Regions from separate parts of the Rhodococcus sp. RS1C4 genome, predicted to be linked through region 1. Evidence: riboswitches for the same ligand, from Rfam matches in the RefSeq annotation. Region 1 holds a riboswitch; each other region holds the start of a gene.
What was found. A riboswitch is a leader RNA that binds a small molecule or an ion and turns the genes downstream of it on or off. The one in region 1 is predicted to bind thiamine pyrophosphate.
Positions count from the first base shown of each region.

Region 1 (9,648 bases):
TGCCGTCGACCGCGCAGACGCGTCGATTCGCCAGGTCCGCAACACCGTTGATGCCGGAGTTCTTGACCGCGAGCACCCGGTGCTGCGCCTGGAAGTACACCGTGGAGAACGACACTTCCTCCTTGCGCGCACAGGTGATGGTCATGGTCTTGACCACCACGTCGACCGTCGAGTTCTGCAAGGCCTCGATACGTTCCGCGGAGGTCAGGATGCGGAAGTCCACTCGATCCGGGTCACCGAAGAGGTCGCGTGAGATCTCGCGCGCGATGTCGACGTCGAACCCGACGAGCTTGCCGGTCATCGGATCACGGAAGCTGAAAAGGTTGCTGCCGGTGTCCAGCCCGACGATCAGTCGACCGCGCTCTCGGATCTGGTCGACGGTCGGAGACGGTGGCGTGTTCTCCGGGGCAAGACCGGCCTGTCCCGGTCCGAACTGCAGGGGACGAAGACTGGCCGTCGGGCGCGCGCACTGCGGGTCGGGGGAGTCGACTTCCGGTGCACCCGTTGCCGGGCCCGCACCGTCGGGCATGGGTGGTTCGGTGTAACTGATGTCCGGCTCGGGCGGCAACGCCTCCGGTGCAACGCAACTGGTGGTGAGCAGACCCACGAGGATCGCGGCGACGACGAGAAGAATTCGGTTCACAGGTACTCACGCAACCTTGGAACGAGACCGCCTGCGACGCCCGCCGCAGCGGCGATCGTGAGGACGATGGCTCCGGAGCTCAACGCGACGAGGGAGGTCTTGGCTCGCTCGACGTTGCCCCGAAGCTCGTTGCGGCCCTGTTCGATGCCGGCGATCAGCATGTCGTCGAGAGCCTTGAACTGAACCGCCGAATCTGCGACGCCGCTTCCCGTCGCGATGGTGACGGCGGTGTTGAAATCGCCGACGGCCAACGCGTCGTCGATCCGCTGATGCGCGGTCTTCCACTTGGCCAACGACTCCGTCATCGCCGCATCACCGTCGAACAGATCGGCCAGTTTCTGCGTGTTGTCGTTGAATTCGGCGTCGTACTCGCGGGTGCTGCCGCGGCGCACGAGGTTGAGAGTCTCGTCGGACCTGGCCTGCTGAGCGAGGATGAACCCCGTGGTGAGCTTCTGCAGCGGGGTGACACCGCGGTCCAGCGCACGGTCGGTCGCGGTCGCGGAGATGAGCCCGGCCACCAGCATCCACCCGAGGAGCACCGTGACCAGACCCGACGCCGTCAGAAACCCCCAGTTCAGGGTCCGGTGCGTGCGCCGCGACAAGTACAGCTGAGCCAACACCAGCAGTCCGAGGACGACGACGATGGTCGCGATAGCGAACACCGGTGGGTGGACGAACCTTTCCTGATCCGTCGACACCCGCGATGCCTGCGCCGTGTACAGGCCCTCGGCGCGGGGAAGCAGCGAGGTCTGCATCAGCGTGGACGCCTCACCGAGGTACGACGATCCGACGGGATTGCCACTCCGATTGTTGGAACGGGCGGTCTCGACGAGGCCCGTGTACACCGGCAGTGCCGCACCGATCTCCGTGAGAGCGTCCCTGGCCTCGGTGTCGGACTCGCCGAGCCCGCCGGACGCCCGGATCAGCTCGGTGCCCGCGTCGCCGATGGCCTGCGCGTACCGATCACGCACCGCCTGAGGTTCCAGGCCACCGGAGATGAACGCCGTCGACGCCGCGGCATCCGCGACCGACAGGGCGCCGTACAGATTCTGCGCGGAATTGGCCAGAGGCTCGGTGCGCACCAACAACGAATCGAGCGTGGACTCGCGATCGGACACAGCCTCGCTCGTCACGAACCCCGTCGCGACCAGCAACACGATCAGCAGACCGCCCAGGGCGATCATGCGCGCAGGCGTCGACCGTGCCAGGCGCCGCAACTCACGCCGCGAGTCGCTCTCCGAGGCCGTGGCGGCCGTCGTGGGAGGTACGGCAGCAGTGGGTGTAGTGCCGACCACGTTCACAGGTTCGAGCATATAAGTTTCCGCCCGCGGTGCGTACGTGGACGGCGAACACTCCGAAGGTGCAGTCCCCTAAGGTGTGGAGGTATGCGCGGCGACGGTGACGGGTGGGTAGTCGGGGAGAACGGCACGCGACACTGGGGAAGGTACGGAGCCGCAGGTCTGCTCCTGCGTGCACCGTCCGCAGACGGTGAGCCGACGGTACTGCTGCAACACCGCGCCCTCTGGAGTCACCAGGGCGGAACCTGGGCGCTTCCGGGCGGCGCGAAGGACTCGCACGAGAGCGCAGTGACGGCCGCCGTCCGTGAAGCCGACGAAGAAGCAGGAATCGGCGCGGCCCGGCTCAACGTCCGAGGAGAAAAGCTCACCGCGACGGCCCCGAGCGGTTGGACGTACACCACCGTCGTCGCCGACGCCGACACTCAGCTTCCCACCACCCCGAACGGTGAAAGCACCGAACTGCGTTGGGTTCCCGAAAGCATGGTCGACGCCCTGCCTCTGCACCCCGGCTTCGCGGCGAGCTGGCCCACCTTGCGGACCGAACCTCTCCGCGTACTGCTCGACACCGCCAACGTGCTCGGCTCCCGCCCCAACGGCTGGTGGAAGGACCGCAGCGGCGCAACCGGCGAGCTGCTGACCTCCCTCGCCGACGTCCTGCCGCGCACCGTCGAACTGCCCGGCGGCACCTACGGGTGGCTCACCACCATCGAAGCCGTCCTCGAAGGCGACGCCCGCGCAGCCCGATTCGACGACGCCCGAGTCCCCGTCATCCATGCGTCGGGCAGCGGCGACGACGAACTCGCTCGGCGCGCACACGACGGCAGCGCGCTGACCGCGCTCGTCACCGCGGACCGCGGCCTGAAGGAACGGTTGCCGACGGCGGTGCAGGTGCTCCCACCATCGACCGTCCTCGCCTGGCTGAGCTAGTTGCCTTTCAGCTTCTCCGCCAGCGCCTGAGCTGCGGCCTGAGGGTCGCGGGCCTGCGTGATGGCACGCACGACCACAACACGGTCCGCGCCGGCCGCAAGGACCTCGTCGACGTTGTCGGCGTCGACACCGCCGATGGCGAACCACGGCCGTGTCGGAGCCGAGTCGGCCGTGCTGCGCACCAGTTCGAGGCCCGCGGCCTTGCGATTCGGCTTCGTCGGCGTCGCCCACACCGGCCCGGTCGCGAAGTAGTCCACACCGTCCTCGATCGCCGCCAGACTCGCCTGGCTACGGTTCTGCGTCGAACGTCCGATCACCACATCCGGTCCGAGGATCTGCCGCGCGTAATGCACCGGCAGATCGCCCTGGCCCAGATGCAACACATCGGCGTTCGACGCCAACGCCAGGTCCGCGCGGTCGTTGACGGCCAGCAGCGCGCCGTGACGCCTGGTGGCCGCGGACAGAACGGCCAGCGCAGCCAGTTCGTCCTTGGCCTCCAGCGGACCGAACTCACGCTCACCTGCGGAGTTCTTGTCGCGAAGCTGAATGATGTCGACGCCGCCGGACAGTGCCGCCTCGGCGAACTGGGCTAGATCGCCGAGCTCGCGCCTGGCGTCGGTGCACAGGTACAGGCGGGCAGAGTTCAAGCGTTCACGGGAGCTCTGAGTGGGATGCACGTCTCCAGACGGTAGTCTTCTCGTCGGAAAGACAGATACACGGGAGTCCTGGGGTACGCGGGGCTGAGAGTGGACACGCCCGTCCTTACCGTCAATACCTGAACCGGATCATGCCGGCGCAGGGAGTGAGGGTGGTTCTCGGTGAAGTTCGAAAAGTCGCAGTTCGACGGGCCGCAGTTCGAAAAGTCGGGGCTCGGAACGCTTGCCGTCGTCGGAGGCGGCGTCATCGGCCTCGCCGTCGCAGCCAGGGCGCAGCGCGACGGATGGTCGGTCCAGCTGTACGACCCGAACATCGGGTCGGGCGCGTCCTGGGTGGCCGGCGGAATGCTCGCACCGCTGTCCGAGGGATGGCCGGGCGAACACGAACTACTGAAGCTGGGGGCGCGCTCGCTGGACCGCTGGCCCGAGTTCGCACGCGAGCTCGGAGTCGACGTGTTCACCGCATCGGGCTCGTTGACCGTCGCACTCGACGCCGCCGACGCCCAGGACCTGCGGACCATCGCAGAATTCGTCGGCGAACACGGGCACCAGCTGGACATCCTGAACCGGGCGCAGATCCGCGAACTCGAACCTTCGCTCGCGCAGAACATCCGCCTCGGACTTCTCGCGCCGACGGAACAGGCCGTCGACAACCGCGCCCTCGTCGACGCACTGACAGCGTCCGCAGCCGGCGTCGACTTCGTCGCCGAACAGGTGACCGACCTCGACGCCCTGACTGCCGACCGAATCGTCGTCGCCGCCGGAGCGCAGGTCTCCGCCCTTCTCCCGGACATCCCCGTCCGACCAGTCAAAGGCGAAATACTCCGACTCCGACGACGACCCAGCGCGACGGCTCCGCCCAGCCGAACCATCCGAGGCAGCGTCCACGGCCGCCCCATCTACCTCGTGCCACGCGGCGACGGCCTCGTCGTCGGCGCCACCCAGTACGAATCCGGCCACGACACCCAGGTCACCGTCGCCGGAGTCCGCGACCTCATCGCCGACGCCGAACGACTGATGCCCAGCATCGGCGAATACGAACTACACGAAGCCGCCGCCGGATTGCGCCCCATGAGCCCCGACGGCCTACCACTCATCGGCCGCGTCTCCGAACGCGTCATCGTCGCCGCCGGACACGGACGCAACGGAATCCTGCTGACACCCATCACCACAGACGCTGTCGCCGCACTACTCACCGGCGACACACTCCCCGAAGCCAAGGCTGCAGATCCAGCCCGATTCGAGACAGGAAGGCACCGATGATCACCGTCAACGGCGAAGAACACGCACTCTCCGAGGGGCTGACGATGCGTCGACTCCTCGCCGATCTGTCCATGCCGGACACGGGCATCGCCGTCGCCGTCGACGGAACAGTCCTGCCGAAGAGCCGATGGGACGCCACCACCGTCGAACCCGGCTGGACCATCGAAATCCTCACCGCGGTGCAGGGTGGCTGACGTGCTGACTATCGCGGACAGAACCTTCGAATCCCGACTCATCATGGGCACCGGAGGAGCAGCGAACCTGACCGTCCTGGAAGAGGCGCTGGTGGCGTCGGGCACCGAGCTGACCACCGTGGCCATGCGACGCGTCGACGCCGCAGGCGGCACCGGTGTCCTCGATCTACTGCGCAAGCTCGACATCGCACCCCTGCCCAACACCGCCGGCTGTCGCGGCGCCTCCGAAGCCGTTCTCACTGCACAGCTCGGACGCGAAGCACTCGAAACCGACTGGGTGAAGCTCGAAGTCATCGCCGACGAGCGAACACTGCTGCCCGATGCCATCGAACTGGTCAAGGCCGCAGAGCAACTCGTCGACGACGGGTTCAACGTACTCCCGTACACCACCGACGACCCCGTCCTGGCACGCAGACTCGAAGACATCGGCTGCGTCGCCGTCATGCCACTCGGTGCGCCGATCGGCACCGGACTCGGCATCTCCAACCCACACAACATCGAGATGATCGTCGACGCGGCAGGCGTTCCTGTCATCCTCGACGCAGGCATCGGCACCGCCAGCGACGCAGCCGTGGCGATGGAACTCGGGTGCGACGCAGTTCTTCTCGCCACCGCCGTGACCCGCGCCAAAGACCCCGCACTGATGGCGTCGGCGATGCGGCACGCGGTGAGCGCCGGATTCGAGGCCCGCCGCGCGGGCCGCATTCCCAAACGTTTCTGGGCCCAGGCCAGTTCTCCTATGTGAGTGGTTGTGTAGGCCAGGGCCTACACAACCACTCACCTAGGTACGGGTGTCATCCGAAAGGATGAGTCGAATCGCGACTCGCGGGCGATGTGCGAGCACCCGTCGATCGGGCACAGTGGACCCCATGATTCAAGTGACGGGGTTGACGAAGCAGTACGGTGCGGTGAAGGCGGTCGATGATCTGTCTTTTTCCGTGAAGCCGGGGATTGTGACGGGTTTTCTCGGGCCGAATGGTGCGGGGAAGTCGACGACGATGCGGATGATTTTGGGTCTGGATCGTCCGACGAGTGGTCAGGCGTTGATCGAGGGTAAGCCGTATGGCGAGTTGAAGCAGCCGTTGCGGAGTGTGGGTGCGTTGTTGGATGCGAAGTGGGTGCATCCGAATCGTTCTGCGCGTGCGCATTTGGAGTGGATGGCTGCGTCGAACGGTATTCCGAGGTCTCGTGTGGACGAGGTGCTTCGGTTGGTGGGGCTGAGTGAGGTTGCGAAGAAGAATGCGGGTGGTTTCTCGCTCGGTATGTCGCAGCGGTTGGGTCTGGCGGGGGCGTTGTTGGGGGATCCGAAGGTGTTGTTGTTCGATGAGCCGGTGAATGGTCTCGATCCTGAGGGCATTGTGTGGATTCGTAAGTTCATGCAGCGTTTGGCGGCGGAGGGTCGGACGGTGTTGGTGTCGAGTCATCTGTTGTCGGAGATGGCGCAGACGGCGGAGCATCTGGTGGTGATCGGTCGGGGTCGGTTGGTGTCGGATACGTCGGTGCAGGATTTCATCGATCATGCGTCGGAGGCGTCGGTGAAGGTGCGTAGTCCTCAGTTGGATGCGTTGCGGAGTGCGTTGACGTCGGCGGGGTTGACGGTGCGTGAGCCTGCGGGGGTGGATCAGTTGCAGCCGGCGATCGTGGTTACGGATTCGACGACCGAGGTGATCGGTGATATCGCTGCTCGGCATCAGATCGTGTTGCATGAGTTGTCCTCGCAGCGTGGGTCTTTGGAGGAGGCGTTCATGAAGCTGACGGGTGAGGATGTTCAGTATCACGGTGCGGGTGCTGATGGTGTGGACGGTCAGGGGTCGGATTACAAGGCGATGGGTGGTGCTCTCTGATGGGTGTGTTGGCTGCGGAACGTATCAAGATCACCTCGACGAAGTCACCCTGGTGGTGCACGATCGCCATCATCGCCCTCGGGTTGGGGCTTGCCTTCGCGGTGGGACTGGCGGCCAAACTGGGTCTGCAGTCCTACAACAACCAGATCGCCGAGGGCAACAAACCCGAATTCGAGCCCTACCTACCGTCGGTCTTCGAAGTGGTCGGCAGTGGCGTCGGCGGCATGGGGCTCATGGTCCTCATGATCCTGGCTGCGCTGACGGTGACCAGCGAATACCGCTTCGGCATCATCAGAACCACGTTCCAGGCGGTCCCGAACCGCGCCGCAGTGCTGGTCGCGAAAGCGTCGCTCATCGGTGTGTTCGGTTTCGTGCTGACGTTCGTTCTCGGACTGCTGGCGTTCTACATCGGTAAGGCAGTCGCCGGACCGGATGCAGGCGCTCTGCTGAGCTTCGACATCGACGGCACCTGGCGAGCGATCTACGGAACCGCGATCCTGGCCTTCCTGCAGGTGTTCATCGCCGTCGGAGTCGGTGCGCTTCTTCGCCAGTCCGCAGGCGCCATCGCACTGCTGCTGCTCTGGCCGCTACTGGTCGAGTCGCTGTTCGGACTGTTCGGATCCTTCGGCCGCGCGATCCAGCCGTTCCTGCCCTTCGGAAACGCCAGCCACTTCCTCGGTGAAGCCGGAGGCGTCGACTATCACTGGGGACCGTGGGGAAGCCTGGTCTACTTCGCGATCTTCACCGCCGTCGTGTTCGGTGCAGCATTGCTGGTCGTCAACCGCCGGGACGCGTGAGTGTAAAGTAATATAAACCGCAAAGAACCTCCGAAGGAATACCTTCGGAGGTTCTTTGCATCTCAGGGAAAACCCTGACGAAATTCCGCTTTCCGTCATCCGTGAGAACGACTCGAAAGAATACTTCCGAGCGATGCGGTACGAACCGGAACAGGGCAGTATTTCCGTTCATGATCGAAGTGACGGGGTTGACGAAGCAGTACGGTGCGGTGAAGGCGGTCGATGATCTGTCTTTTTCCGTGAAGCCGGGGATTGTGACGGGTTTTCTCGGGCCGAATGGTGCGGGGAAGTCGACGACGATGCGGATGATTTTGGGTCTGGATCGTCCGACGAGTGGTCAGGCGTTGATCGAGGGTAAGCCGTATGGCGAGTTGAAGCAGCCGTTGCGGAGTGTGGGTGCGTTGTTGGATGCGAAGTGGGTGCATCCGAATCGTTCTGCGCGTGCGCATTTGGAGTGGATGGCTGCGTCGAACGGTATTCCGAGGTCTCGTGTGGACGAGGTGCTTCGGTTGGTGGGGCTGAGTGAGGTTGCGAAGAAGAATGCGGGTGGTTTCTCGCTCGGTATGTCGCAGCGGTTGGGTCTGGCGGGGGCGTTGTTGGGGGATCCGAAGGTGTTGTTGTTCGATGAGCCGGTGAATGGTCTCGATCCTGAGGGCATTGTGTGGATTCGTAAGTTCATGCAGCGTTTGGCGGCGGAGGGTCGGACGGTGTTGGTGTCGAGTCATCTGTTGTCGGAGATGGCGCAGACGGCGGAGCATCTGGTGGTGATCGGTCGGGGTCGGTTGGTGTCGGATACGTCGGTGCAGGATTTCATCGATCATGCGTCGGAGGCGTCGGTGAAGGTGCGTAGTCCTCAGTTGGATGCGTTGCGGAGTGCGTTGACGTCGGCGGGGTTGACGGTGCGTGAGCCTGCGGGGGTGGATCAGTTGCAGCCGGCGATCGTGGTTACGGATTCGACGACCGAGGTGATCGGTGATATCGCTGCTCGGCATCAGATCGTGTTGCATGAGTTGTCCTCGCAGCGTGGGTCTTTGGAGGAGGCGTTCATGAAGCTGACGGGTGAGGATGTTCAGTATCACGGTGCGGGTGCTGATGGTGTGGACGGTCAGGGGTCGGATTACAAGGCGATGGGTGGTGCTCTCTGATGGGTGTGTTGGCTGCGGAACGTATCAAGATCACCTCGACGAAGTCACCCTGGTGGTGCACGATCGCGGTGATCGTCCTCGGATTGGGCCTCGCGGGAATCGTCGGATTCACCTCCGAACTCGGCCTCGAATCCTACAAAGATCAAGTGGCTCAGGGTGACACACCGGACTACGATCCGTACCTCCCCACCGTCTACGACGCGGTCGGCAGCGGCGTCGGAGGTTTCGGAGTCATGGTGTTGATGATCCTGGCCGCCTTGACGGTGACCAGCGAGTATCGCTTCGGCGTCATCCGTACGACGTTCCAGGCGATGCCCAATCGCGCATCGGTTCTCGTCGCCAAGGCATTTCTGATCGGTGTTCTGGGGCTGGTGCTGAGCTTCGTCCTCGGTCTCGGCGCGTTCTACATCGCCAAGGTGTTCGCAGGCGCCGAGGCAGGCGAACTGCTGAGCTTCGACATCGACGGCACGTGGCGCGTCATCTACGGGACCGCGATCCTCGCCTTCCTGCAGATCGTCGTCGCCGTCGGAGTCGGTGCCCTTCTTCGCCAGTCCGCAGGCGCCATCGCACTGCTGTTGCTGTGGCCGCTGGTGGTCGAGAACCTCTTCGGCCTGTTCGGATCCTTCGGTCGCGCGGTGCAACCGTTCCTGCCCTGGCTCAATGCCTCTCACTTCCTCGGATCCGACGGCGGAGTCGACTTCCACTGGGGACCGTGGGGGAGCCTGGTCTACTTCGTGGTCTTCACCGCCATCGTGTTCGGCGCCGCAGTGTTCGTCACCGATCATCGAGACGCCTGACGGCCGGAGAAGCTAGGGTGCTTCCATGCCACGGAAGACCTTGCTTGCAAGTTTCGCAGTCGGCGCGCTCGTCCTGGCCGGTTG
Region 1 is NZ_NOXZ01000028.1:71,773-81,420, forward strand. Features, by position in the region: gene CH289_RS13760 (transporter substrate-binding domain-containing protein) at 1-643, opposite strand, end outside; gene CH289_RS13765 (hypothetical protein) at 640-1,938, opposite strand; gene CH289_RS13770 (NUDIX hydrolase) at 2,029-2,868, shown strand; gene thiE (thiamine phosphate synthase) at 2,865-3,545, opposite strand; TPP riboswitch at 3,575-3,687, shown strand; gene thiO (glycine oxidase ThiO) at 3,687-4,787, shown strand; gene thiS (sulfur carrier protein ThiS) at 4,784-4,981, shown strand; gene thiG (thiazole synthase) at 4,974-5,726, shown strand; gene CH289_RS13795 (ABC transporter ATP-binding protein) at 5,851-6,825, shown strand; gene CH289_RS13800 (ABC transporter permease) at 6,825-7,622, shown strand; gene CH289_RS13805 (ABC transporter ATP-binding protein) at 7,793-8,767, shown strand; gene CH289_RS13810 (ABC transporter permease) at 8,767-9,564, shown strand; gene CH289_RS13815 (M28 family peptidase) at 9,590-9,648, shown strand, end outside.

Region 2 (9,648 bases), on a different contig from region 1:
AGTGATCCACGAGGTACACGTGCGGTCAATGGTGTTACAACATGAAGTGAGGACGTTTCGGCCGGGTAACGACTCAGGTCGACGGCATCAACAGGGCCCGCACGGCGTCGATGGTGTCCGCATCCGCCGGGGTCTTGTCCGGCCGATACCGCAGCACGCGTGCGAATCTCAGTGCCACACCACCCGGATAGCGGCTACTGGTCTGCGCGCCGTCGAGCTCGATCTCCACGACCAGTTCGGAGTTCAGGTAGACGGTGTGCTCGTCGCGCGATCGCTCGTGCTCGAGAAATTCCTCGGTCTGCCACTGCAACAACGCATCGGTGAGACCTTTGAACGTCTTACCGACCATGATCGGGTCACCGCCGTCCGGGTCACGCGCTCCCAGATGCAGGTTGGACAACCACCCGGTGCGTCGCCCGTAGCCCCATTCCGCAGCCAACACGACGAGGTCGAGAGTGTGCTCGGGTTTGACCTTCTGCCAATCCTTTCCCCGTCGTCCGGCCGCGTAGATCGAGGACAGCGACTTGATCATCACCCCTTCGTGACCGGCGTCCAACGCCGCATCGAAGTGAGCGGCGGCCGAATCCGCGTCGGGTCGCACCAAGGACGGGATCCGATGTTGCGGAGCCACGCGCTCGAGGGCGTCGAGTCGTCGTTCGAGCGGTTCGTCCAACAGGTCAACTCCGTCGAGGTGGATACAGTCGAAGAAGTACGGCTGCAAGAGCAATTCGTGTGCGCTCTGCGCGCCGAACCGACTCATCGTCTCCTGGAACGGCCGGGGTCTCCCACCGTCGGTCAGCGCAAGGGTTTCACCGTCCAACACCACGGACTCACAGGGAAGTGTGCGAATCAGCTCCACCAATTCCGGTACGCCGTCGGTGATCTCGCGCAACGTCCTGGTGTAGATGTGCACGTCGTCTCCGAGCTTGTGCACCTGGATCCGTGCACCGTCGAGCTTGTACTCGACGCTCACATCTCCCTCCATGTCCGCCCAGGCGGACGCCAGCGTCTCCGCCGGCGAGGCGAGCATGGGACGAACCGGCCTTCCGACCTGAAGACCGAAGCCTGCCAGTGCCTCCTCCCCACCGTTCAACGCAGCAACTGCGGTCGCGTCGAGACGCCCGGACAACATGAACGCCCGGCGCACCGGCGCCGGATCCAACCCGGCGGCCTTGGCGATCGCATCGGTCATCACTCCTTCGAGCGCACCCTGGCGAAGTTCACCCGTCATCAGGCCGACGAGAAACTTCCGTTCCGCCCCGGTCGCCGACGCCCAGAGGTCGACCAGCAGTTCACGCCGCCGCGCGGCCGAGCCAGGTCCCGACGTCGACGCGACGGCGGTGATGGCGTCGTCGACCTCGCTCACCGTCAGCACACCGTCCGGAGCGGCCGGGACGTCGATGTCTGCCAGAGTGCGCCACCCGACCCCGATGCGGCCCTGCGGCAGCTCCCCGGACAGCCAGGACACGACGACCCCCACGTCCGCGGACTGCAGGTCGGCGAGCAGCAGGCGTAGAGCCTCGGTCTTCGCCTTGCGGGAGCGCGTGGCACCGACGGCCGAGGAGGTGTCGATGATTCGAGTGAACAGCACGTACCGAACGTAACCGGAAGGTCGGACACTCAATCCTTCCGCGGCGCGAGCGTGCTCGGTCGACGTGTGTCAGCTGAAGCCGAGTACCCGGTCACCCCACGCCACCCTGGTCTCCCCGTCCGGGTCGTCGACGACGTTGTCCTGGCCGTCGATCACCAATGTGGCACGAGCCGGCTCGGTGTACAGCGGCCAGTGTTTCGCGCCGTCCAGCGTTGCGGGAACTCCGTGACGCGCGAACGCCGTCCACCGCTTCATCACACGGGCCGAGACGGCCGTCGCAGCTTTGCGGCCACCGAGCCAGAACGTCGGATCGCGGTTCAGGGTGCCGAAGTTGCCGAAGACGTAGGGCAGTTCCGTTGCGTGACCGGCTCCGATCCGCGCGGCTTTCAGCATCGGCGTCGCGTGGTCGAACCGGTACATCCAGACCGGCGAATGCCTGCTGTGCGCGTCGGCGATCCAGAGGCTGGGCATCTTGAACCCCGCGTCGGTCGACATCGCGAGCGCCCCGGAGGTCTTCGATCGTTCCGGGTACGCCGACATGATCTCGGCGACGCGGAAAGCAGGCAGTTCCGCGTGGTCGTTCGCGATCGCCCGGAACATCTCGGACACGGTGTCCGAGGTGACCGGCATCAGCGGCGACTTCATCAACCGGAAGATCGACGCCTCGTCGTTGTTGGTTCCGATGATCAACGGAATTCGGTGGGCGAACCCTTTCTGGAACGCCGCGACCGGATACCGAGGCACGATGTCGCCGTCGACGACCGGCGCGAGCCCGAGTGTGCCGGGCACCTTCGTCGGGATCTCGTAACAGAGCGTGTCGCCCGCCTCCACGAGCCGCATGAACTCGATGGTCTTCAGCTCGTGGATTCGATCCGGCGTGACGTCGACGAGTTCGAGGAATCGTCCCGCCACCTGCGCAGCGCGGTCGGGACCGTACACCGACGTCGCGGGTGCGCTCTGCACTATCGCGCGGTGGAACAACCCCGCGGCCTTCGGCGACGTCATCAGCGTCGTCACCGACGCGCCACCCGACGATTCACCGAACAGCGTCACGTTCGACGGGTCACCGCCGAACGCGTCGATCGATCGGCGCACCCACTCGAGCGCCGCGATCATGTCCCGCAAACCAAGATTCGATTCGAACACCGTGTCGTCGGTGGAGAACGAGGACAGGTCGAGGAATCCGAACGCGCCGATCCGATAATTGATCGTCACGATCACCAGGTCGCCGACTTCCGCGAGACGCCGACCGTCGTACACCGCCTGAGACGAGGACCCGAGCGAGTAGGCGCCGCCGTGAATCCACACCATGACCGGTCGCGGGGTTCCGTCCGGCTCCGGCGCCCACACGTTGAGCGACAGGCAGTCCTCCGACATGGGGATGTCGGGATCGATGGGTACCGGGTTGTCCAGGCCCTGCGGAGCGACGGACCCGAAGTGCCTGCAGTCCCGCGGCTGTGTCCACGGTTCGACGGGGCGAGGGGATCGAAATCGATGTTCACCGTCCGTCGGCGCCGCGTAGGGAATGCCCTTCCACGCGTGGACCGACCCGTCCTGATGGCCGATCACATCACCGTCGGGCGTGCGCACCTGGCATGTCGTCTCGCTCATGGCCCCTCCTACGATCTACCGGCGTTCGCCAACGTACCAACTCCCCGTCGGCGCGGATCGTCGTTCATGTCCGCGACGTTCTTTATGCTGAGCCGTATGACGCGGGTTCGGATCTACGCTGGTGCAGCGTGCGGGCTTGCCGCCGTCCTCCTGTCCGGGTGCAGCACGCAGTCGTCGGGGAACGCAACGGCGCCGCTCGCGACGGTGGACACCGATCCGCCGTCGGTGATCCGGACGACCACACCCCCGGCCACGACAACTCCCGCGCAGACGACCACTCTGCGGTCGACCACTCTGCCGACGACGAACTCGACCACCACGCCCGCAGTCGCCGACCCCGCTCGTTACGAGGGGCTCAGCGGTTTCTACTACTTCACCTCCCCTACCGGGAAATTCGAATGCGCCGTGTTCATCACCGATGCGTCGGTCGCCGGCTGTCACGGCGAGTTCCCGCCCACTGCTCCCCGGGTCGAGGGCAGCGGCGCTCCGGATTCTCGAGTGGCTCCCAACACGATCGAGCTGACGGCCGGCACCGCGGCGCGATTCCTGAGCTCCGGTGACCCTCGGTTCCATCGGTTCGACGCCATCGCCACTCCGCTCCCCTACAGTGAAACGCTCTCGATACCCGGGTCGGGTACGTCGAACGGCATCACGTGCAGGGTCGACGAGCTCGCCGGGGTCTCCTGCACCGACCAGGTAGGGCATGGTTTCACCGTGTCCGACACGGCGTTCGAGTTGAAGTGACCGGTGTGTTTCGCAGTGCGAACGACCGGGCATAAGCTGACAGCCGTACGGCGAGACCGCCGCACGATCATCTGTCGCGGCCGAGAGCACTGAGCTCTCCGACCGGGAAGGAGTTTTCCCGATGTCCACCACGCCGACTCGACGCAACGCCAAAGTCATAGGCGTCAGCGTCGCCGCCGCGGTCGGCGGCTTCCTGTTCGGTTTCGACAGCTCCGTGATCAACGGGGCCGTCGACGCCATCGAAGGCCGTTTCTCACTTGGCTCGTTCACCACCGGCTTCGTCGTCGCCATCGCGCTGATCGGGTGCGCCGTCGGCGCCTGGTTCGCGGGCTCGCTCGCCGATCGATGGGGCCGCAAGAAAGTGATGGTGCTGGGCTCGGCCCTGTTCACCATCTCCTCGCTGGGATCGGGCCTCGCCTTCAGCGTCCCCGACCTGATCCTGTGGCGCATCCTCGGCGGCCTCGGTATCGGTATCGCCTCCGTCATCGCGCCCGCCTACATCGCCGAGATCGCTCCCGCGAAATGGCGCGGAAGTCTGGCGTCACTGCAGCAACTCGCCATCACCCTCGGGATTTTCGCCGCCCTTCTCTCCGACGCCCTGCTGCAGGGCGCCGCGGACGGTGCGTCCAACGACCTCTGGCTCGGTCAGGAAGCCTGGCGCTGGATGTTCCTCGTCGGCGTCGTACCGGCCCTGATCTACGGCCTGCTCGCAGTCACCATCCCCGAGTCACCTCGCTACCTCGTCGGCAAGCACCTCGACCAGGAAGCTGCCGACATCCTCGCCAACATCACCGGTGAACTGCATCCCGACGAGCGAGTCCACGAAATCCGCCTCACTCTCCGCAAGGAGGAGAAGGCCTCGTTCGCCGACATCCGCGGCCCTAAGTTCGGGCTCCAGCCGATCGTGTGGGTCGGCATCGTCATGGCCGTCCTGCAACAGTTCGTCGGCATCAACGCGATCTTCTACTACTCGACGACGCTGTGGAAGTCCGTCGGCTTCACCGAGGACCAGTCGTTCACGACGTCGGTCATCACCTCGATCATCAACGTCACGATGACCTTCGTGGCCATTCTGTTCGTCGACCGAATCGGCCGACGCAAACTGCTCCTGGGTGGTTCCGTCGGCATGTTCGTCGGTCTGCTGATGGCAGCGATCTCGTTCTCCCAACAGATCGGCAGTGGCGACGACGTGTCCCTCCCGAGCCCGTGGGGTGCCGTCGCGTTGGTCGGAGCGAACCTGTTCGTGATCTTCTTCGCGGCGACGTGGGGACCCATCATGTGGGTTCTTCTCGGCGAGATGTTCCCCAACCGTATGCGCGCCGTCGCCCTCGGAATCGGAACCGCCGCGAACTGGCTGGCCAATTTCGCTGTCACACTTGCCTTCCCGCCGCTCACCCAAGCGATCGGCCTGTGGGCGATCTACGGATTCTTCGCCGTCATGGCGGCAGTCTCGTTCTTCTTCGTCAAATCGAAGATTCCCGAGACCAACGGCAAGGAGCTCGAGGACATGCAGTAACGGATCGCCGACGAGAGTGCTAGGGTCGGCGATGTTCTGACACGGGGTGCGTCCGTACATGCGGATGCTGAGATCACACCCGTCGAACCTGATGCAGGTAATGCTGACGAAGGGATGTCAAGGCGATGACAACGCCTGTGCACTCGGTGCACTCGGAAAAACCCGGCGATTCCGGTCGCTACACGGATCACCTGTGGGACGCGACGGCGGATCTGCGCGCCGCGATCGACGATCTCGAGTTCCTCGAGCTCCTCGGTGACGGCACGCTTCCGCTGGACGCGTTCCGCACGTACATCGCCCAGGACGAGCTCTACCTGGCCGGATACGCCAAAGCCCTGTCCATCCTGGCGTCGAGAGCGCCGGACACGCAGACCGCGGCGTTCTGGGCATCGTCTGCGGCAGGTGCCGTCGCCGAAGCGTCACTTCATGCGTCGCTGCTGTCCAGCGACGCGCTACCGAGCCCCGGTGCCGAGATCGAACATTCACCGGCGTGCCTCGGCTACGTCTCGTACCTCGTCGCCACCGCCGCGACCGAGCCCTACGTAGTCGCGGCCGCGGCCGTACTTCCGTGCTACTGGATCTATGCCGACGTGGCAGTTCGCTTGTCGCTCGCGGCACGGGAAGTCCTGCAGCGCGACCCCGAACACCCCTATGCACGGTGGGTGTCCACGTACGATTCCGACGAGTTCCGCACGCTCGTCGACGGCGCCCGCGCCCTCGTCGACGACGCGGCTGCTGCGGCGACGGACGTGCAGCGCCACGCCATGACGCAGGCGTTTCGCGTCGCCACCCGGTACGAACTGATGTTCTGGGACACCGCACTTCACCCGACGCCGTGGCCGGTGGCACGATGAAACGTCTCCTCGCCCTTGCGTGCGCCGCGATCTCCGTGGCGGGCTTGACCTCGTGCGCGCAAACGAACGATTCGGACACCATCAGATTCGCGCTCGACTGGACACCCAACACCAATCACACCGGCTTGTACGTCGCCCTCCAGGAGGGCTACTTCGCGGACGCCGGGCTGGACGTAGAGGTGTTGCCGTACAACAACACTTCGTCGGACACCCTCGTCGATTCCGGTAACGCGGAGTTCGGGATCAGCACGCAGAGCTCCACCGTCTTCGCGAAAGCCGCCGGTGCGCAGATCGTTTCGGTGCTCGCCCCCCTGCAACACTGGGCGACGGCAATCGGTGTCCGCGCAGACCGCGACGACATTCCGAGCCCCAAGGCATTGGACGGCAAGGTGTACGCCGGCTTCGGCGACACCGGTGAGCAGGCAGGCCTACGACAGGTTATCCAGAACGACGGTGGTAGAGGCGAGTACGAGACCGTGGTGCTGGGGACGTCGGCGTACGAAGCCGTGTACTCCGGTACCGCGGACTTCACCGTCTCCTATCTCGCATGGGAAGGCATCGAAGCCGAGCACAGCGGGACCCCGATGAAGTACTTCGAGAACACCGACTACGCGTTCCCCGACGCGTACGCCATCACCATCAGCGGCAACGAGAACTGGCTGGCCGACAACTCCGATGAAGCCGGGAAATTCGTCCAGGCACTGCAACGCGGGTACCAGCTTGCGGCCGACGACCCCGATCGCGCCGCCCAGGACGTCATCGACGCCAACCCGGGAACCTTCACGGACGAATCGTTGGTCTTCGAGAGCCAACGAATGTTGGCGGACAAGTACATGCGCACCGACGACGGCACGGTCGGTACGCAGAACCTCGACAAGTGGACCGAGTACTCGAAGTTCTTGTACGACAACGGGGTTCTGGTGGACGAGAACGGCGCGCCGCTCTCGTCCGAGCCCGACTGGTCCACGTACTTCACCGACGAGTACGTCGCCGAATGACTACCTCGGCGATCGGCGACGCGTCTTCCGAGGCGTCTCCGGCCGCACGCGGTGTCAGGCGATGGCCGACTGCCGGAGCGGACGGGCGGGCTCTCGTTCGCTGGGCCCTGCCGTCGGCAACCATCGTCGTCGTCCTCGTCGCGGTGTGGCAGATCTACGTCACCGTCAGTGGAATTCGGCCTCAGGTACTTCCCTCACCCACGCGAATCCTGAGTCAGGGATGGGCGCATCGAGACGCGATCGCGGCCAATGCTGCAGCGACACTGCAGGTCACGGTCATCGGCTTCACCGTATCCTGCGTCGTCGCCTGGATTCTCGCTGTCGCCGTCGACTTCTCGCCCTGGCTGCGTCGAGCAGTCGTTCCGTTGTTCGTGGTGTCGCAGACACTGCCGATCATCGCGATCGCGCCCCTGCTGATCATCTGGTTCGGGTTCGGCTTGCTTCCGAAAATCCTCGTCATTGCGTTGGCGACCTTCTTTCCCATGGCAATCGGCCTGATCGAGGGCTTCGCCTCGGCCGATCGCGACGCCCGAGCGCTCCTGTCGAGCATGGGAGCCGGCCGCTGGCAGCAGTTCAGATACGTGCGTCTACCGTCGGCGATGCCGCGGTTCTTCACCTCGCTCCGAATCGGCATCACCTACGCCGTCGTCGGTGCGATCTTCGCGGAATATGCCGGCGCGAGCGCGGGCCTCGGCATCTACATGAGCCAGCAGAAAAACTCGTTTCGTACCGATCTGGTGCTCGCTGCCGTCCTCGTCACCGCCGTCATCAGCGTCCTGCTCTTCTTGCTGACGTACGTCGTCGAGAGACTGTTCATACCCTGGGCTCGCGACGAACGGGGACGAGAGGAACAGCCGCGATGAGCAGAGTGCACGTGGCAGGCCTGACGAAGTCCTACGGCAACCGCACGATCCTGGACGGCATCGACTTCGACGTCGAACCCGGTGAATTCGTGTCGGTGATCGGCCCGAGCGGATCCGGCAAGAGCACCATCTTCAACATGGTGGCCGGCCTCGACTCGCCGGACGGGGGTGTCGTCGAAGCACCCCGCAGTGCCTACATGCCGCAGAAAGACCTGCTGTTCCCCTGGCGGTCGGTGCTGGACAACACGACCCTCGGCCTCGAGGTGCAGGGCGTTCCGAAGAAAGAGGCGCGTACCCGGGCTCGGGACCTGTTCGACGTCTTCGGACTCGCTGGGTACGAGAACGCTCGGCCCTCGGAGATGTCTGGGGGAATGCGCCAACGCGCCGCACTCCTCCGGACCGTCGTTCAAGGCCACGACCTACTCCTGCTCGACGAACCGTTCGGCGCGTTGGACTCGCTGACCCGAACAGACATGCAGGAATGGTTGCAGGACGTCTGGCTTCGCTACCGCTGGACGGTACTGATGATCACGCACGACATCCGAGAGGCCGTGTACCTCTCGGATCGCGTGGTGGTTCTGTCCGACAAACCGGCCCATGTCCGACGCCAAGTCGCCGTTCCCCTGCCGAGGCCACGTGAGCCGATGGTCGTCACGACACCCGAATTCGCTGCCGTCGAGTCGGAACTGATCGACGTACTCGTCAGCGCACGTCGGTCACGAACCCAGTCGGGACGCTAGAGCTGCCACTGCGGATCGTGCGTCCGCGAGGCTCGCTTCCGCCTGCGGAGTCAACGCCGCCATCGCCGGAACCCGGGAGGCGAGCGTCAGGTCCACGGTCACGACGAAGACCTCCATCCCCAACGCCACACCGAGCACCTGCTGCAACTGCGGCACCGTGTGATCGGCACCGAAGTCCGGCGTTCCCGGGCCGTACTGGTTGCCTCGCGACGACACCACGACAACCGGCTTGCCTTCGAGAGGCCGAGTCGGCGCGTCGAACGGCACGGTGATGCCCGGAACGTGGATGTAATCGATCCACGCTTTGAGAGTCGACGGAACGGACCAGTTGTACATCGGCGCACCGACGAGAAGCACATCCGCGGACACCAACTCGTCGATCAGTTCCTTCTGCAACGCCTCCGCCTCCGGCGGCGCAATCTCGTCCGAAGTTCTCAGATGCGGCGCCCAGTGCAACGCGGACGTCGGCAGATGAGGCGGCGGATTGCGATGCAGATCCCGATAGATCACAGAATGATCGGCACCGAGCGAATGCCAGGTGTCCGAAAAATGTGCGGTCACCGCTCGACTCACGGACGCAACAGGATCAGCGGAAGAATCTAGATGCAACAACTGCGGCACGGACACTCCTTCTAGTAGCGGTAACTAGAGAATATGCCCAGCATGGGAGTAGAGCCTGCAGATAGGCTCGAGGTATGGATCATCGGTACATTGCATCGGCGTTGTCGCAC
Region 2 is NZ_NOXZ01000032.1:2,889-12,536, reverse strand. Features, by position in the region: gene CH289_RS16575 (ATP-dependent DNA ligase) at 74-1,591, opposite strand; gene CH289_RS16570 (carboxylesterase/lipase family protein) at 1,661-3,202, opposite strand; gene CH289_RS16565 (hypothetical protein) at 3,299-3,946, shown strand; partial or broken gene CH289_RS16560 (sugar porter family MFS transporter) at 4,020-5,462, shown strand; TPP riboswitch at 5,495-5,594, shown strand; gene CH289_RS16555 (TenA family protein) at 5,588-6,316, shown strand; gene CH289_RS16550 (ABC transporter substrate-binding protein) at 6,313-7,314, shown strand; gene CH289_RS16545 (ABC transporter permease) at 7,311-8,177, shown strand; gene CH289_RS16540 (ABC transporter ATP-binding protein) at 8,174-8,917, shown strand; gene CH289_RS16535 (FMN-dependent NADH-azoreductase) at 8,894-9,538, opposite strand; gene CH289_RS16530 (helix-turn-helix domain-containing protein) at 9,613-9,648, shown strand, end outside.
Region 2: another riboswitch for thiamine pyrophosphate. It lies ahead of CH289_RS16555 (TenA family protein); the one in region 1 lies ahead of thiO (glycine oxidase ThiO).

Region 3 (9,648 bases), on a different contig from region 1:
CACCTCCGGAGAGCCACCGGTGAATGGTGTCGATGTCGCGCGTACGCTGCGCGGCGTCCTCCGGTTCCCACCTCCACGTCTTCAGCCCGGTGGTCGCCTTGCCCTCCTTCAGTGCGAAGCCCTGCTCGATCAGGAATTCTGCCCACTTGGTGGTCACGCCGTACCCGAGGACCTCCTCGTCGCCGACGATGGGACCGGCCGCCCGGCTCTGCTCGATCGCGCGAGCCATGTACGCGAAGTGCATCGGCTGATACCCCGGTGTCGCCGACATCCACACGACCGCACGCGCGGCCTCCTGATACCGCCACAGAATCTGCGACTGCTGCGACTCGATGTTCATCAACGCATGCGACTCGTCGGCGATGACGACGTCGATGTCGAAACGCAACTCGCCCAATGAGATCGTGCGTTTGTTCTGAGTCTTCTTGCGCTTGCCCAGGTCCGTGTCCTCGGGAACCGTCAACAACTTCTTGGTGGACTGATACGTCACCAGCAGCCAACGCTTGCGATCCGCGGGATCGAGATCCGCCTCGGTATCGGCGATGGTCCGTCGCCAGCCCGGAAGCGCGCCCTTGGGTGCGACGACCAGAACCGTGCCGATGTCCGGAGTGGAGCCTGCATGCCGGACGGCCTCGCAGACGGCGAGAGTCTTACCGAGACCCGTCGAGTCCATCTGCGCGAAGTACGGGAACCCAGCGTTCATCGCGCCCAGCTGCCGGCGCACCGACTCGAGTTGCGTCTCGCGAGGCGTCAACGACCGTTCGTGGACGACCTCCGGTCTCCACTCTTCGTTCGCGTCGTCCTCCACCCACCGCTGGAGGCTGTACGGCATGGACTCGAACGAGGCCAACCCGTCGGGCAGATCGGTTCCGTAGTACGCGAACACGCGTGGGCCCGGATACCAGCGGGCGCCCGACGCCGATGCCAATGCGCGATCCTCGAACGGGACGTCGAGTACCCAGACGCGCTCGCCTGGATCGGGAAGCGGGAGATCCGGCGACGCCGTCTTACGGACCGGCTTCCTGCGTGTGGTGGTGCGTTTCTTCGCGGTGGTGGTTCCCGACGACGCCTTGAACTTACGTGCGGCAGCGCTCTTGCCCGCGCCGACCGTGCGGGCAGTGGTTGAAGCGGGTTTGCGTCGACGTGGTGGCACGGAGAACAACCGTAGAGCACACGACCGACACGGCAGTATCGGTACAGAGGACGTCCCGTTCGGCACCGTGTCCTAACCTCGTCCCTCATGACGTTCGATTCTCGACAGGATTCCGCGACCGACAAGCGCGCAGTCGTTCTGGTCCACGATCGTGACCCGGCTCTGGGCCGACGCAACATCGGTACGCTCGCGCCCGAGTTGGAGAGTCGCGGATACCGACTCGACGTGCATTCCTTCGACTACGGGCACGCCGATACCCCGCCGTCGCTGGACGACGCCGGGATGGTGGTCGTCATGGGATCGCCGGACGCCGCGTACGGAGAGTCGTCGTGGATCGGCCCGGAGATCGACTATCTCGAGCGTGCCATCGAGAAGGACGTACCGATTCTGGGTGTCTGTTTCGGTGGGCAGTTGCTGGCGCGAATCCTGGGCGGAACCGTCACGCGGTCGCAGTTCCCCGAACACGGCCTGACCGAGACCCGCTCGACGCGCCCGGATCTGATCGGGCCCGGACCGTGGATGGAGTATCACGACGACACCTTCGTCGCGCCGGACACCGCGACGGTGATCGCGAGCAACAGTGCCGGCCAGCAGGCTTTCGTGCACGGCAGGCACCTGGGACTGCAGTTCCACCCCGAGATCGACGTCGACGTCTTCGACTCCTGGGCCGACGCGTGGGTGCGCGACGGTATCGAGCAGGACCAGGACATGGTCGATGCCATCAGGAAAGACCTGGTGGATAACGAAGCCGACCTGCGTGCACGCTGCGCTGCGCTGCTCGACGGGTGGATTTCGTGCCGTCCACTTCCCGCCGCCCACTACGGTGGGGAGCATGAACTTCAGTGACCATCAGATCGGCATCTATGCCCAGGGCATGTTCACCGATCAGAAGCCGAAGATCACCACCAACCTCGCGAAACTCGAGGATCAGGCCGCGGCGAGGCTGACGCCCGAGGCGCTGGGGTACATCGTCGCCAGCGCCGGTAGTGGTTCGACGGCCCGGGCCAATCGAGAAGCGTTCGACCGGTGGCGCATTGCACCGCGTATGTTGCGTAGTGCGGCCGAGCGGGATCACTCGGTCACGGTGCTCGGTACGGAGCTACCCGCGCCTGTGTTGATCGCTCCGGTGGGAATTCAGACCCTCGCCCATCCGGACGGTGAGCTCGCCACCGCACGAGCCGCAGCGGCGCTCGGCATTCCGTACATCCACTCGACGCAGGCGTCGCACTCGTTCGAGCAAGTGGCGGAAGCCGGTGGCGACGCACCGCGGTGGTACCAGTTGTACTGGCCCACCGATGCATCGGTGCTTCTGAGCTTTCTGGATCGGGCCAAGACCACCGGCTTCACGACGCTCGTGCTCACCCTGGACACGACCCTGCTGGGATGGCGTCCGGCGGACCTCGACCGCGGTTATCTCCCCTTTCTCGCCAACCTCGGCATCGAGAACTATCTCACCGATCCGGCGTTCAAGGCCGGTCTCGAGCAGCCCGTGGAGACCAATCCCATTGCTGCGGCGATGCACTGGGCCAAGATGTTCCCCAATCCGGGGCTGAACTGGGGTCAGCTGAAGTTCCTGCGGGATCACTGGGACGGTCCGATCGTCCTCAAGGGGATCTGCACCGTCGGAGATGCGAGGTCGGCCGTCGAGCACGGAGTCGACGGCATCGTGGTGTCCAATCACGGTGGGCGCCAGATCGACGGCGCACGAGCATCGTTGGACGCGCTGCCTGCGATCGTCGACGCCGTCGGTGACCAGGTGACGGTCTTGTTCGACTCCGGTGTGCGCACGGGTGCGGACATGGCCAAGGCGCTTGCGCTCGGAGCGGACGCGGTACTGCTCGGCCGGCCGTTCCTGTACGGCCTTGCGCTCGGCGGGCAGGAGGGCGTGGAGCACGTACTACGCTGCATCCTCGCCGAATTCGATCTGGTCACCAGCTTGTCCGGGCACACCGGTGCCGGCGAACTCGGCCGCGAATCCGTGGTGCGCGCATGAGTCCGTCCTGGGTCGAGCACGCAATCTGGTGGCATGTCTATCCTCTCGGATTCGCCGGTGCGCCGGTGCGAGAGTGGGACGGAACCTCCTTGGCCGAGGAGCATCGGTTGCTCAAGGTGGTCGAATGGCTCGACTACGCACTGGAACTCGGGGCGTCCGGTGTCGCACTCGGTCCCATCTTCGCCTCGGAAGGCCACGGGTACGAGACCGTCGACCACCTGCGCGTCGATGAGCGGCTCGGTACCGACGAGGACTTCGACACTCTGATCGACCGAGCGCACGGCCGTGGAATCAGGGTCATGCTCGACGGTGTCTTCAATCATGTGGGGCAGAGCTTTCCACGGTTCCAGAGCGCTCTTGCCGGGGACTCCGACGCGGCATCCTGGTTTCATCTCGACGCCTCCGGGCGTCACCGCAACTTCGAAGGTCACGACGAACTCGTCGCGCTCGACCACAGCAGCGCGGCAGTGCAGGACTACGTCGTCGACGTCATGCAACACTGGCTCGGCCGCGGCGCCGACGGATGGCGTCTGGATGCGGCATATGCTGTGCCGCCGGAGTTCTGGGCGACCGTACTACCGCGGGTCCGCGAACGGTTCCCCGACGCGTATTTCCTCGGCGAGGTCATCCACGGTGACTACGCACAGATCGTGCAGCGGAGCTCGCTGGACTCGGTGACCCAGTACGAGCTGTGGAAGGCGACGTGGAGTGCAATCGCGGAGCAGAACTTCTTCGAGCTCTCGCACGCCCTCGGTCGCCACAACGAGTGGCTCGACACCTTCGTGCCCGCCACGTTCGTGGGCAACCACGATGTCAATCGCATCGCCAGCACCATCTCCGACGAACGGCATCTCCCCCACGCGCTCGTCACGCTGTTCACCACTGGTGGAACACCGATGATCTATTACGGCGACGAGCAGGGATTCCGCGGCGTCAAGGAGGAGCGCGTCGGCGGCGACGACGACGTCCGGCCCGAGTTCCCCATGACCCGTGAGCAACTCGATTCGGCGGGATGGTCGACGTTCCACCTGCACCAGGAACTGATCGGACTACGTCGACGCGCTCCGTGGCTGCACACTGCGAAAACCGAGACCGTCGAGCTGGCCAACACCGCGATGCTCTATCGGGTCCACAGTGGCGACAACGCACTGCACGTCGCGCTCAATCTCGGCGACGACACCGTCGACTACCGCATCTCCGGTGAAGTCCTGGCAGGTGTTGCCTCCGTGGACCGGGGACGGACGACGGTGCCGGCACACGGATGGGCGGTCATCGGCTAGCCCGACCGTAGGGCGATCTATCACTCTCTACAAATTTCGATAGATCGCCGTAGACGGAGTGATAGACGGTAGCGCCCCGCGAAGGGACTACAGTGTGCAGTCGACACGGGGTGCCGCACCGACGCGGCTGAGAACACACCCGTCGAACCTGATCTGGTCAACACCAGCGTAGGGATGTCAGCGCGGATCGAAAGTTTTATCTGGGTGTCCGTGCATCCTCACGTTCGTGGTGTCCGCCGAGCGAGAGGCACACGCATGAACTTCGATCGTCAGACCGTCGTCGTCACCGGAGCCGGACGGGGCCTGGGAACCGCAGTGGCCCGCGCGTTCGCTGCGCAGGGAGCACGCGTCGTCGTCAACTATCGACGTAGCCGCGAGGCTGCGGAGGCACTGGCGTCGGAGATCGGTGGTGTGGCCGTCGCTGCCGACGTCACCGATCCCGCCCAGGTCGACGCCCTGTTCACCGCAGCCGAGCAGCATTTCGGCACGTCGGTGACCACCGTCGTCAACAATGCTCTCGCCGATTTCTCGTTCGACGGTGACGCGCGCAGCAAGGCGGACACCATCTCCTGGGACCAGTTCGACGCCCAGTTCCAAGGCGCAGTGCGCGGCGCACTCAACACGACTCAGCGCGCGGTGCCGGGTATGCGGGCCGCCGGATCGGGCCGGATCGTCAACGTCGGCACCAACCTGTTTCAGAACCCGGTGGTGCCGTATCACGACTACACGGCATCGAAGGCCGCGCTTCTGTCCCTGACCAGGACGCTTGCGGCCGACCTCGGCGGCGACGGCATCACCGTCAACATGGTGTCCGGCGGCCTGTTGCGCACCACCGACGCGAGCGCCGCGACGCCGGAGGAGGTCTTCGATTTCATCGCCGCCTCCACTCCACTGAAGCGTGTGGTGACGCCCGAGGAGTTCGCCGATGCGTTGCTGTTCTTCGCATCGCCGTGGTCCCGTTCGGTGACCGGCCAGAATCTCGTCGTGGACGGTGGATTGGTCAAGGACTGATGATGCATCTGAACGCCTTCCTGTACAACTGCGGTCACCACAGCGCCGCCTGGCGACATCCGCGTTCGCGCGTCGAGGATCTGGGCGACATCGGGTACTACGAGAAGCTCGCACAAACGGCGGAGCGCGGCAAGCTCGATGCGGTGTTCTTCGCCGACGGCCACTCGGTGCGTGACCCGGCAGGAGCGGGAACATGGTTTCTGGAACCGATCACCGCGATGACGGCGATGGCGCGGGCGACGACGCACATCGGTCTGGTGACCACGGTGTCCACCACGTTCTACACGCCGTTCCACGCCGCGCGCCTGCTCGCCTCCCTCGACCACATCAGCGGCGGACGTGCCGGATGGAACGTCGTCACCTCGATGTTCGACGCCGAGGCACGCAATCACGGCTTCGACGAGATCCCGCCTCGCGGTGAGCGATACGCGCGTGCCGAGGAGTTCGTCGACGTCGCCCTCGCTCTGTGGGACACGTGGGACGCCGACGCGCTCGTGCTCGACCGTGACGGCGTGTACGCCGATCCGGACAAGGTGAACCGGATCGACCACTCGGGCAAACATTTCCGGGTCGACGGTCCACTGACGGTCCCTCGTTCGCCGCAAGGCCGGCCGGTGCTGTTCCAGGCGGGCGCGTCGGGGCAGGGCCGGGATCTGGCCGCCCGCTACGCCGAGGCGATCTATGCAGTTGCCTACGATATCGACTCCGGCGCAGCGTATTACGCAGATGTGAAGGCGCGGGTCCGCAGCGCTGGACGGGAACCGGCGTCCGTCGGCATCATGCCCGGCCTCGTGACCTACGTCGGATCGACCACAGCCGAGGCGAGAGCGAAGAAGGACGAGCTCGACGCCTTGTTGCCGGTGGAGCAGTCGTTGAAACAACTGAGCACGTTCGTCGAACAAGACTGCAGTGCGTGGGAACTCGATGCTCCTGTCCCTTCACTGCCTCCCATCGAGGAATTCACCGGGCCCCACGGACGGTACGAGACCATCCTTCGGATCATCGCGAAGGACTCCCCGACCGTCGGTGAGCTGCTCGGCACGCTCGCCGCAGGCGGCGGCCACGCGACGATGATCGGCACTCCCGAGTCCATCGCCGACGAGATCGAGGCCTGGATCGACGGCGGTGCAGCGGACGGCTTCAACCTGATGCCCCCGCTGTATCCGGACGGTTTGGACGACTTCGTCGACCATGTGGTACCTGTCCTGCAGTCGCGGGGGCTCTTCCGTAGGGACTACACCTCCGACACGCTGCGTGGTCACCTCGCCTGATCGGGGCGTGTGTTCACGAGTGGACCGAAGACTGCGCGATCGACGAAGTCGACGAGCGCATCGAGTCCGTGCGACGGTTCGCCCGTCCATCGGCGTGCGAACGACTCGGCGGCGCCGGCTACGAGCTGCGCCGTCACCGCGGGTGACGCCGGCAGCTCGACGCCGTCGCTCTCGAATCCGCGCAGTCTGTCGACCCACGGCTCGAACTGCAGGATGGTGAATTCTTCGACACGGGAGGAGAGTTCGTCGTTGACGAGGGCTGCGTCGCGGAGCGCGTCGATGACTGTTCGATTCTCGCCGAAGATCCGCCAGAACACCTCGAGGTGGGGACGCATGGTTCGCGCGGTTCGTGCGACCGGATCCTGCGCGGCGACTATCGCGTCGGCTTCCTCGCCGAGCCGTTCGGCGAGGGCGAGCAGTAGTGCGTCCTTGCTGTCGAAATGGTTGTAGAACGACCCCGTCGACCGGCCGGCCTCGCGCGTGATGTCGGTGATCTTGGCCGCGAGGTATCCCGTCCGCGCGAACACGACGCGCGCGGCGTGCTCGAGTTCCGTGCGGGTTCGGGCGGCTTGAAGCTCGCGTGAAGTGGTCGGCACATGCGCCCTTTCGGTTGACAGCTACATGTGTAGCGTACAGACTGAATCTAGATTCAGTGAATACCGATTCAGTCACCCGCGTGAGGGTGCGGACGATGGGTGGAGGCACGTCGTGAAAGCAGCAGTTCTGACCGAGTACGGGATTCCGAGGTTCGCCGATCACGAGGACCCGACGGGTGCGGAGGGCATCGAGGTGCTTCGGGTGGAAGCGGCCACGATCAATGCCGTCGATATTGCCATCGCCTCGGGCGGGCACTACCTGAGCCCGCGAACCCTGCCCGTGATCGCAGGCATCGAAGGCGGTGGTGTCACCGCCGACGGACGTCGGGTGTACTTCTCCCTGCCGCGGGCTCCGTTCGGTTCGATGGCCGAGTTCGCGCCCGTACCCGTGGGCAACCTGATCGACATTCCGGACGGCCTGGACTTCGGAACCGCCGCGACCTTGGGAAACGCAGGCCTGGCGGGAAGTATGCCGCTCGTCGAGGGGGCGCACCTGAAGGCAGGCGAGAGCGTCGTCATCCTGGGCGGCACCGGCGTGGTCGGGCGCATCGCCGTGCAGGCTGCGTCCTTGCTCGGCGCCGGGTCCATCACGGTCGTCGGACGCGACCGGCAGGCATTGGAGGCGACGCTGGAACTCGGCGCCACCGGTGTGGTCGCCGTCGGCTCGACCGAAGGCGACCTGACGGCAGCGATCCGCGACGCGTCCGGAGGCGTCGACGTGATCCTCGATTACACCTGGGGCACTGTGGCACTCGCCGCGCTTCGGGCGGGAAACCGAGGCGTGCGGTCCATTCAGATCGGCGACCGAGCCGGAGCCGACATCACGATCCCGGCACAGCTCATGAGGGCACTGGGAGCGACAGTCGCAGGGTTCATGCCGATTCACCACGGGCCGCAAGCGGTGGTCGACGCCTACCGTCGGATCAGTGACTGGGCAGCCGAAGGCAAGCTTCGGATCGAGTACGAGGAAGTTCCGCTGTCCGACGTCGAGAAGGCATGGAGCCGAGCATCATCGGTGCGGCACAAGCTGGTTCTCGCGCCCTGAGATGTTCTTCGGTCGACGGCCGGCTACTCAGCGGCCAGTCCGGCGATGTATGTCTTGGTGAGTTCCGCGATGTCGCGCGCGTGGGAGATCGGCGACCAGTGGCCTGCTGGAATGTCGTTGCGAGTCAAGTTCTTCACCCACTTGCCTGTGTCCGCGTAGTGGTACGGGCGCACGGCGACGTCCTCGGTGTTCACGATCAGTTGGACGGGGATGTCCACGTAGCGTTCCCGCGGCTTCGTCAGTCGTGGAACGATGTTGGCGCGATAGAGGTTGGTGCCGTTGGTTGCATCGGACCACAGGGTCGAATTCTGTGTCACCAGAGCAGGATCGACGCCCGAGAACTCCTGCAGGAACGCGGGCCACCCTTTGGCGAACTGGCGTTTGATTCGCAGCGTCGACAGTCCGGGGATATGGAACGTGACCGTGTACCAGGAGGCGCGCACCTGGGCGAGGACGTGTCGTATGCCCTCCGCCGTCGGTTTCGCGAGGCGCGAGCGCGACCATTTGCCGAGGTGGTCGAGGTTGGGACCGGAAATGGATGTGTAGGAGGCGATGCGGTCGATGGCGTGTGGCTCGGCCGCTGCTTCCCAGGCCTGGACTGCGCCCCAGTCGTGCGCGAGGACGTGGACTTTCCGGTCCGGGCTGACGGCGTCGATCACTGCATAGAAGTCGGAGGCCAGGTTGCGGAGCCGGTATGCCGACCGCTCCTGAGGAATCGTGCTCTCGCCTGCTCCGCGCACGTCGTAGGACACGACGCGATAGTCCTCTTCGAGGAGCGGGACGATGTGGCTCCACAACTCGTGCGTGTCGGGCCAGCCGTGAACCAGCACGATCGTCTCACCGTCCGGGTTGCCGGTCTCGAACACGGCGAGGTGCATGCCCTCGTTGACGACGATTCTGCGGTCCATAGCGGTGTTCATGCACTCGACTTTAGTATGAATCCGGGTTACATGTACACGAACTGTCGGTCCTGCCTGCGAGAATCGACCGGTGATCGAGAACTCCGACTGGCCGCCGACCGTACGCGCGATCGCCGACGCAACCGATGACGCAATCACCGCGGCACGCGCCCGCTCGAAAGGCGACTTCGACGACGCCGCGCGGAGTCTCGACTCCGAGGACAGAGCCCAGGTCTCCTCGATCCACGCCGAGATGGTGCGTTCGCTACTCGAAGAACTGCATCCCGACGGTCTCACCGGCGAGGACGTCCAGGATGCATTGACGAGCGCGGTCCGGGCGTCGGCCGCGTGGTACGAGGATCTGGACGTTCCCGGCTTCGTCGAGGTGCTGACGGGGGCG
Region 3 is NZ_NOXZ01000017.1:180,053-189,700, reverse strand. Features, by position in the region: gene CH289_RS07565 (DEAD/DEAH box helicase) at 1-1,153, opposite strand, end outside; gene CH289_RS07560 (type 1 glutamine amidotransferase) at 1,241-1,999, shown strand; gene CH289_RS07555 (alpha-hydroxy-acid oxidizing protein) at 1,986-3,146, shown strand; gene CH289_RS07550 (alpha-amylase family glycosyl hydrolase) at 3,143-4,426, shown strand; TPP riboswitch at 4,523-4,618, shown strand; gene CH289_RS07545 (3-oxoacyl-ACP reductase) at 4,682-5,437, shown strand; gene CH289_RS07540 (LLM class flavin-dependent oxidoreductase) at 5,437-6,708, shown strand; gene CH289_RS07535 (TetR/AcrR family transcriptional regulator) at 6,696-7,304, opposite strand; gene CH289_RS07530 (quinone oxidoreductase family protein) at 7,417-8,349, shown strand; gene CH289_RS07525 (alpha/beta fold hydrolase) at 8,373-9,269, opposite strand; gene CH289_RS07520 (hypothetical protein) at 9,340-9,648, shown strand, end outside.
Region 3: another riboswitch for thiamine pyrophosphate. It lies ahead of CH289_RS07545 (3-oxoacyl-ACP reductase); the one in region 1 lies ahead of thiO (glycine oxidase ThiO).